One region of the Pseudoalteromonas sp. BSi20439 genome, then DNA from elsewhere that is predicted to be linked to it. Evidence: predicted binding sites of a transcription regulator. Region 1 holds the regulator's gene; each other region holds the start of a gene.
The links. The regulator sigma-54, encoded in region 1, starts transcription at its own class of promoters, with help from an activator protein. The targets are predictions, from matches to a motif close to GTTGGCACGNNNNTNGNNT.
Positions count from the first base shown of each region.

Region 2: the regulator sigma-54 is predicted to act here: its motif matches at 819-837, upstream of P20439_RS11780 (EF-hand domain-containing protein).
Region 3: the regulator sigma-54 is predicted to act here: its motif matches at 1,204-1,222, upstream of P20439_RS09260 (LiaF domain-containing protein).
Region 4: the regulator sigma-54 is predicted to act here: its motif matches at 1,108-1,126, upstream of fliS (flagellar export chaperone FliS).

Region 1 is NZ_BADW01000055.1:41,881-44,086, reverse strand. It holds gene lptB (LPS export ABC transporter ATP-binding protein) at 1-3, shown strand, start outside; gene P20439_RS05380 (RNA polymerase factor sigma-54) at 338-1,837, shown strand; gene hpf (ribosome hibernation promoting factor) at 1,864-2,151, shown strand; gene ptsN (PTS IIA-like nitrogen regulatory protein PtsN) at 2,156-2,206, shown strand, end outside.
Region 2 is NZ_BADW01000136.1:27,129-29,334, forward strand. It holds gene P20439_RS11775 (flagellar brake protein) at 1-404, shown strand, start outside; gene P20439_RS11780 (EF-hand domain-containing protein) at 920-1,132, shown strand; gene P20439_RS11785 (EF-hand domain-containing protein) at 1,202-1,414, shown strand; gene P20439_RS11790 (EF-hand domain-containing protein) at 1,549-1,761, shown strand; gene P20439_RS11795 (EF-hand domain-containing protein) at 1,826-2,041, shown strand; gene trkA (Trk system potassium transporter TrkA) at 2,129-2,206, opposite strand, start outside.
Region 3 is NZ_BADW01000099.1:72,354-74,559, reverse strand. It holds gene P20439_RS18230 (YqaE/Pmp3 family membrane protein) at 149-307, opposite strand; gene P20439_RS09265 (BON domain-containing protein) at 373-942, opposite strand; gene P20439_RS09260 (LiaF domain-containing protein) at 1,257-1,922, shown strand; gene P20439_RS09255 (VOC family protein) at 1,969-2,206, opposite strand, start outside.
Region 4 is NZ_BADW01000187.1:3,443-5,648, reverse strand. It holds gene P20439_RS14875 (sigma-54-dependent Fis family transcriptional regulator) at 1-798, opposite strand, end outside; gene fliS (flagellar export chaperone FliS) at 1,166-1,561, shown strand; gene P20439_RS14865 (hypothetical protein) at 1,561-1,884, shown strand; gene fliD (flagellar filament capping protein FliD) at 2,075-2,206, opposite strand, start outside.

The sequences.
Region 1 (2,206 bases):
TAATATTTGTGTTATTCCACTAAGCATCTGCTAAGATTAATTATACTTAGGTCTGTTGACCTTTCAAGGTTGAATTTGCAGCAGTCTGTTTGGTATTTAGGCAAGGCAGAGCCTATGTGATGTGGTATTCCCCATAAATAGGCGATAACGCAGCATCAATGCCAAACAGGCGCTGGCCTTCGGGTTCTGCCTAGGGACGATTTACTTTTTGTTGCTCGGTTTTGACTTAGCCCACTAGGTTACAAACCTCGCGCCGCGATTAAACCGCCCCTAGTTTGAACAAATTTTAATCCGTAAAGGTCAACAGACCGTAATTTAAAAGGATTGTTAGAGATAAATGAGGCAATCATTACAGCTGCGCATGGGCCAGCAACTTACAATGACTCCACAGTTGCAACAAGCAATTCGCTTATTGCAGCTCAGTACATTGGATCTCCAGCAAGAAATTCAAGAAGCGCTCGATAGCAATCCCTTGCTTGAAGTTGAAGAACAAGATTACAGCGAAGATGCTGCGGGTAAAAACGAACAAAAAGCCGATAACGATGAATCAACGCTAAGTGCTTCAGCTGACGAAAAACCTAGCGAGTATGAGCAAGACAGCGGCGAAGCCATGAGCAAAGACACCATTAGCGATGATATGGCAATGGACGTTACATGGGATGAATACATGAGCGCAGCACCTGCCTCTTCATCGGGACCGATGCCTGAAGATGAATCAATTTATCAAGGCTCTTCAACTGAAACGCTGCATGAATATTTAATGTGGCAATTGCAACTGACGCCATTTAGTCCTACAGATGAAGCCATTGCGATTGCAATAGTAGAAGCCGTGGACGACTCAGGTATTTTAACCCTTAGCTGTGAAGAAATTTTAGAAAGCTTTAATCAAGAAAACGACGACGAAGATGAAGTTGAACTTGATGAAATAGAAGCGGTATTAAAGCGTATTCAATTATTTGATCCAGTAGGAATAGCCGCGCGTAGTTTACAAGAGTGTTTGTGTATTCAACTTAATCAATTTGATAAAGACACGCCTTTTTTAAACGAAACAAAAATGATTTTAACCGATCATATTGATTTACTAGCGGCACGTGATTATCGCACGTTAATGAAAAAAACTAAGCTCAAAGAAGATGAGCTTAAAGAGATCATGACGTTAATTCATACCCTTAGCCCAAAACCGGCAGACACTATTGTCAGAGAAGAGTCAGAGTATGTTATTCCTGATGTGTCGGTTAAAAAAATTAAAGGGCGTTGGGTGGTTGAACTAAACCCTGATAGCATGCCTAAAATTAGGGTAAACAGCCAATATGCGGCTATGTCACGTACTGTTAAATCAAGTGGTGATAGCCAGTTTATTCGCTCACACTTGCAAGAAGCAAAATGGTTTATAAAAAGTCTAGAAAGTAGAAACGACACGCTACTTAAAGTAACTAACTGTATTGTGCAACAGCAACAGGCCTTTTTTGAACATGGTCCTGAGGCGATGAAGCCTATGGTGCTTAATGATGTGGCAGAAATGGTAGAAATGCACGAATCGACTATTTCGCGTGTTACTACGCAAAAATACATGCATACACCACGGGGTATTTTTGAGCTTAAATATTTCTTTTCAAGCCATGTAAGCACTGAAAACGGTGGCGAATGTTCATCAACAGCAATTCGCGCATTAATTAAAAAATTAATCGCGGCAGAAAACTCAGCTAAACCATTGAGTGATAGTAAAATTGCAGATATATTGGCAGAGCAAGGAATTAAAGTAGCAAGGAGAACTATTGCAAAATATCGCGAATCTCTAGCTATTCCCCCGTCGAATCAACGAAAAAGTTTGATTTAAGGCGTACAACAAAGAGGAAAATGTTTATGCAACTGAACTTAACTGGTCGCCATGTAGATATTACTGACTCGCTTAGAGACTACGTAAATAGTAAATTTGCAAAGCTGCAGAGGCACACTGATCACATAACGAATGTGCATGTTATTCTCGATGTAGAAAAACTAAACCAAAAAGCTGAAGCAACCGTTCATGTTAGTGGCGCTGAAATTTTTGCCTCTACTGAACATCAAGATATGTATGCCGCTATAGACTCGCTGATTGACAAGCTAGATCGTCAAGTAATTAAACACAAAGAGAAACTTGCTCGACACTAACACTATGAAACTAAGCTCACTTATCTGTCAGGACTGCAGTAAAGCTGCGGTCCTT
Region 2 (2,206 bases), on a different contig from region 1:
TTATGTCTGTAGCCTCTCATCCAGCTAAATTGTTGTTTATTCAATACCCTTCACAAGTACAGTTGTTTGCGCTTCGCTCACAAGCACGCATACCCACATTGTTTCCTGCTAAGTTAAAATTAACCGAAGAGCAACCGCCCTTTGAAGGGGTGATAAAAGACATTTCGCTCACCGGTGTTATGTTTGATATTAAAACTACTCAAGAACTCGATGAGCTAAAAGATATGCGCTGTACGGTTGTATTTGATGGCGAGACTCAGCATGAGGGGCAAATCTGCAGTGTAAAAAAACATGCTAACGGTATCTGTTGCGGAATTCGATTATTTGCCAGTGAAGAGCAAATGAAAACACTAATGGGGGATCACTTCATTGACCCAAGCGCGCTTGAAGTTGAAATAGCTTAGGGTCTGTTATCAAGTTGAACAAGCTTCTAATATAAATATCAGCAGGCTCCTGCGATTTCATGATTTCGTCATTTTGCAACAAATAGCCTTGTGCGGCTGTTTGTTTTAAACGCTATGTAAAATTTATTTTTTAAACTATTTAAAAACAGTAACTTAAATCTATTTTTTAATTGTAGTTTTTTATTTATAACAAAATAAATCTAAACTCACCTTCCTTTTTGTTTAATTAATCCTCTTTTTTAGCGGTTGCTAATCGACTGTGTGGTGTTTTCCTTAAACTCAACTATTTGATTTTTAATGTTTTAATTTTATTGCCTCATCTACTGTTGCTAAAAAGCAACAAAATAACGAGTTGAATAGCGCCATTTTCAGCTAGATACAGGTTAATTTATTGAAAATTATGGTTTTTATATTGTTGGCATCGAAGTTGTAATAGTCAGGCTGTATTGAACGAAACGTGATTTAAAGTAAAACACTTAATCGCATAAAACATAAACTTTGAAGGAAGATTGATTATGAAAAGCATTAATAAAACTTTAGCACTTATCGCATTAGCTTCTTCATCAGCGGCTTTTGCAGCAAGCGACTTTGACACGCTAGACGTTGACGGCAACGGCGCAATCAGTCAAAGCGAAGCATCAGTAGATGCAAAGCTAATGAGCATGTTTTCTGAGCTTGATACTGACCAAAACGGTGAGTTATCAAAAGAAGAATTTTCTAAAGCATAATCTTAAGCAATTAACGTTTTGGGAGCTTAACCTCCCACATTATTTAAACGATTTTAAGGAATACTCATTATGAAAACATTACACAAAACATTCGCACTTATCGCATTGGCTTCTTCATCAGCTGCCTTCGCAGCAAGCGACTTCGACACGCTTGATACCGACGGTAACGGCGCTATTAGCCAAAGTGAAGCATCAGTTGATGCAAAGCTAATGAGCATGTTCTCAGAGCTTGATACAGACCAAAACGGTGAGCTATCAAAAGCAGAATTTTCTAAAGCATAAGCTAAGGCTAGGCATATTCTGAGTTGCCAAAGACAACCTAAGTAGGCAAGGGAGCCTATGAAAAAGAATGACAAGGACGGTAATAGCCTGACATTTCCAATAGCACAAAGCATTACATTTTGAAGGATTAAATTATGAAAACATTACACAAAACATTCGCACTTATCGCGCTAGCTTCTTCATCAGCAGCCTTTGCCGCTAGCGACTTTGACACACTTGATGCCGACGGTAATGGGGTTATTAGTCAAAGCGAAGCTGCTGTAAACGCTGATTTAACCGCCGCATTTACTGAGCTTGATACTGACGGCAATGGTGAGCTTTCTAAAGCTGAGTTTGCAAACTTTTAATTTTTAACTTTTTTCATTGCACAGGGATCTCAGAAAAGGATTTCCCTCTTTAAGGAGACTTATTATGAAAGCATTAAATACAACGCTAGCGATTTTAGTATTAGCGTCATCATCAGCGGCATACGCAGCAGTAGACTTTGCCTCTTTTGATAGTAATGGCGACGGTGTAATTAGCCAGCAGGAAGCTGCGTCTAATAAACAACTAATGAATATTTTTGATGACTTAGATACTGACGGAAATGGTGAACTTTCTAAAGAAGAGTTTGCAAAAGTACAATAAGTATTACCCCATCATACTCCACTAAAGCCGCTTAATAGTCAGCGGCTTTTTTTTGTGCTTGTTGATTACTTAACTCAAGCAGTTTGATTATAGAAAAATAGCGCTAACTTGGAATAACTTTTCAACCACGTTAATGTGCTTCTTATCAATTAAGAACATAATTAC
Region 3 (2,206 bases), on a different contig from region 1:
TAACTGCTCAAATAGTAGGCTTTTAGATTTATTGATGATGACTTCGAAGAAACGAACTCATTAAATAATAGTAGTCTGAGTAACTAATACACATACCTTACGATGGCAATTAGCAACTCAGTATTAAATGTATTACTGCGATATGGTGTTATTTTTTGGCGATAATATAAATCGCATGAATTAATCCTGGGAAATAGCCGAGCAAGGTTAGCAGAATATTTAACCAAAAGTGCATCCCTAGCCCCACCTGTAAAAATACACCCAGTGGTGGTAATAAAATAGAAAAAATAATCCTGATAATATCCATAATTTAACCCTTCTAACGTTAGCAAAGCAAAAAGCCCAGCAAGGCTGGGCTTTTAGTATAGTGTATTATTCTGCAATAACAGTTAATTCATCAACTACTTTGCGAACATCTTCAGCGTTCTTAGCAATTTCCATCGCTAATTGCTTTTCAGCATCAGACTCAACTGAACCTTTAAGAGTTACTACACCATTATCGGTATCAACATCAATGTCTGTACCACCTACTTCAGAATCAAATAAGTATCGCGTTGTGATGACTGTTGTGATTTTGGCATCGGTTAAATCACTTTCGGTATCGTTACCCATCATTTTAGAATCATGCTTCTTCATGTCGGTGTTTTTTACCACAGTTAGACTGTTTTCAACATCAGTTACACCATCTAGGCTTAGCACGAGTTCTTCAGCAAGTTCTTTATCTACATCGCTGTTTACTTTACCTGTCAGCATTACCTTGCCGTTTTTTACGTCCGTGTTGATATCAAAGTTGTTTAGATTGGTGTTCATCAGCAGTACTGTTTCTGCCTTTCCATCAATCCAAGCATCTTTGCTTTCGTTTTCCCAGCTGCTTGCTTGAGCGCCCATTGCGGTTGTTCCTAATACTAGGGCTGCAATCATAGACTTATTAAATGTTTTCATAATCGTTCTCCTTTTGATTAAAGACACTTGAACTAATGCGAACATCGGGCCAACTATTTTTACACTTAAATTTCAATAACTTAAATTAAAACTACCGATACTGACTTAAACCTACAAAGTAAACATTTACAGACCATTGCGTAAAACTTTCTCGAATAGCGAAACTTACTAAATAATTGTATATTTGGTTAATCTGTCGTTAATATAATAAAGGATGAAAAAACAAAAAAACATAAAGCAATGATTTTAAATGAATTAATATTTGGTATAAGGCTTGCTTTGAACTAGCCAGCAACCTTAAAAGGATAATTTAAATGTCTGTTAAAATTGAAGACCGCCCTATCGAGCAAGTTCGTGAGCAAGTAATTGATCAACTCATTTATAATTACAGCCATGGTGTCATTTCTGTAGAAGCATTTGAGAGGCGCTTAGACGATGCAATGGCAGCGAGTGACAATAGCGCGCTTATGGCCCTTGTTGAAGATTTAACCTTAAATACTGACCAGCAATATAAGGCACAAAAGCACTCGCAGTTTGCACCTAATTATAGTGCGCAGCATGAGACTGATGAAGAGCCACTTACATTAAGAAGCATTCTTGGTTCAAGTGAACGAAGCGGCCAATGGGTAGTGCCTCAAAACATTTATATAGAAAACTACATGGGGTCAATCAATCTTGATTTTACGGATGCTATTTTTACCCACCAACATGTCACTATTCACGTTAATTGTTACTTTGGCAGCGAAGAAATATATGTACCTGAGCACGTTAATGTAGTTTCTAAAATGTTTTGTATTTTAGGCAGTTTTGAAAATAAAACTGTTTCACTCAATAAACGCCAAGGGCCAACGATTCAAATTGAAGGAAAAACTGTTTTAGGCTCTGTGGAAGTTAAAGTTAAGCGCACTATTAAAGAAAAATTTATTAGCTTTGCAAATGATCTGAAAACTCAACTTGGCATGAATGGTAAACATTATTAAATATGCTAAACATTTGATGAAGCCAAAATTGTTGGCTTCATTCATATTATAAGTCGTTATTTCGCTCACTTGGTACATCACTCATGTACTCTACAAACTCAATCTCAAACCCTGCGGGATCAATATAATAAATGTTCTTTCTAAATGGATTTACAGCGCCTTGCTTACTTATTGCAAAGCCTGCATCCTTTAAGCGCGCTATTACTGCATTTAAATTATTGGTTATATAAGCAAAGTGTGCCAAACCAATTTGATGCCCTGATAAGTCACGATTTTTCCCTTCA
Region 4 (2,206 bases), on a different contig from region 1:
AATAACACGCACATCAGCTTGAATCGCTTTAGTACCACCAACGCGCTCATAGCTGCGCTCTTGTAGCACTCGCAGTAACTTAACCTGCATTTGCAGTGGCATGTCGCCGATTTCATCTAAAAATAGCGTGCCACCTTGCGCTAACTCAAAACGGCCTTTTCGTGCTGAAATAGCCCCAGTAAACGCGCCTTTTTCATGACCAAATAGTTCACTTTCTAGTAGCTCTGCAGGAATTGCCCCACAGTTTACTGGTACAAATGGGCCTTTGTTACGCTTAGAAAGCAAATGTACGTTTCGGGCAACTACTTCTTTACCTGTGCCCGACTCACCTAAAATAAGTACGTTAGCATCGGTTTTAGCAACCTGCGTAATTAAAAAGCGTAAATCTTTTACGGCTTTGGTTTCACCAACAAGACCATCAAAGGTGCTTTTCTCTTTATTATTTTTATGTTCATGCGGCAACATGCGCTGATATTGCTGACAGTCGTGTAACAGCTGTGTGGTTATTTCATGAGTAAATGGCTCACATATCAACCCCACAACATTAGCCAAACTCAACAAAGGTTTAAGCGTTTCACCAATGAGTAAAAAAGGAAATGTTGGGTATCGTTTAATTAAACTTTCGTGATCTAAAGACTGCAAAGCACCTAACACCACAATACATTCTTTGTTTTGATAGTGGCTACATGCCTGTTCAAAGTCAGCTTCTGTTTGCAACTGTACCGCCTCACCAATAAAAGTAAGCGATGCGTATAATCCAATAGAGCGATTGTTATTATTATCTAAAATTAAGATCATCTTTAGCGAGCCATTTATTTCACTAATTTGTTTTATTAATCAAATTGTAAGCCAGTTGGGTTTGGATGCAAGCAATAGCGGCGATTTTTTGACATTAACGCCAAAAAACAGACACTGGCCGCACAAAGTCAATACTTTATAACTATTAATTGCCTGGGTAGTTTTAGTGACATACATACTTAGGATGAATTAAACGACATATAATGCGATTTTCAATGATACGATTTCACACAGTAAAAACTCATAAAAACTGCTATTATTATTTAAAGGTGTGACTGTTTTGGCCGATAAAGTAATAGTCAAACTTATGTTGGAACTAAACTTGCTTAGAGTTCTGAACATGTAATTAAAATTTAAGGAATTACCTATGGCTCATGCATCAATCAATAAATACCGTCAAATAACAGTTAGCAGCGTTAAAGAGATGACACCTTATGATCAAGTCAAACTCGTGTTTGTAAATATTGTTGGCAAGCTCTCTGCTGCAAAAGGATTTATTGAACGTAAAGAGTTAGAAAAAAAAGGCAACGCAATCTCTGATTGTATTGTGCTACTTGGTGCGTTGCAGCAAGTGTTAAATTTTGAAGACAATAATGAAGTATCAACTAACTTAGACTCTTTGTACGATTACTGTCAGCGTTGCTTATTAACTGCAAACCTTGAAAACAACATTGATAAAATTGATGAAGTAATTACCTTAATTAAAGAGATTAAGTCAGGCTGGGAAGCAATTCCATTCGAACAAAGAGAACCACAACTGTAATGTCTTTAAATCGGGTTACAAGCTCACAAGTTAAAGATAGTGAGACTCGAGCATATTGCAATGAGCTAGTAAGTTTGATTGCTGACTCAGAAGATTGGGATATTGAGCAAGCGCTGAATATTCATAATAAACTTGATATTCACATAAGTAGCTCACTTTCTAGAGAAAAAACTCATTATTCAGCTACTGAACTTGAGTTTTTAATTAACCTAATAGAACAGCTATCTGTTAAAATAGATAATCAAAAGCAACTATTAGCGGTTAAAATAGTTGGTAATCAAAAAAATAAAAAAGCTGTAAATAAGTATAAATCTAATATTTAAAAACACTTCTTGCCTTAGCTAACCCCCTATTTTATTCCCCTTTACAGAGTGATTAAGCAGATTTTTCACTCTGTATTTTTATTTCCTCAAACCTCACTATAAAACAACACAGTTAGTTACTAACAATCGAACAAACATAAAAAAACCTGACTCATAAGCCAGGCTTTATTTGCTAAACAAAGTTAATTGTTTAGCTAGACTTTTTAGCCACACCCGGTAGGTTAGCTAATTGCTGCTGCAAGTAACCTCCTGTCGAGTTTAGGTTAGCAACTAATATATCCATGGCATTGTATTGGCTATATAGTCGCTCTTCATACTTTTT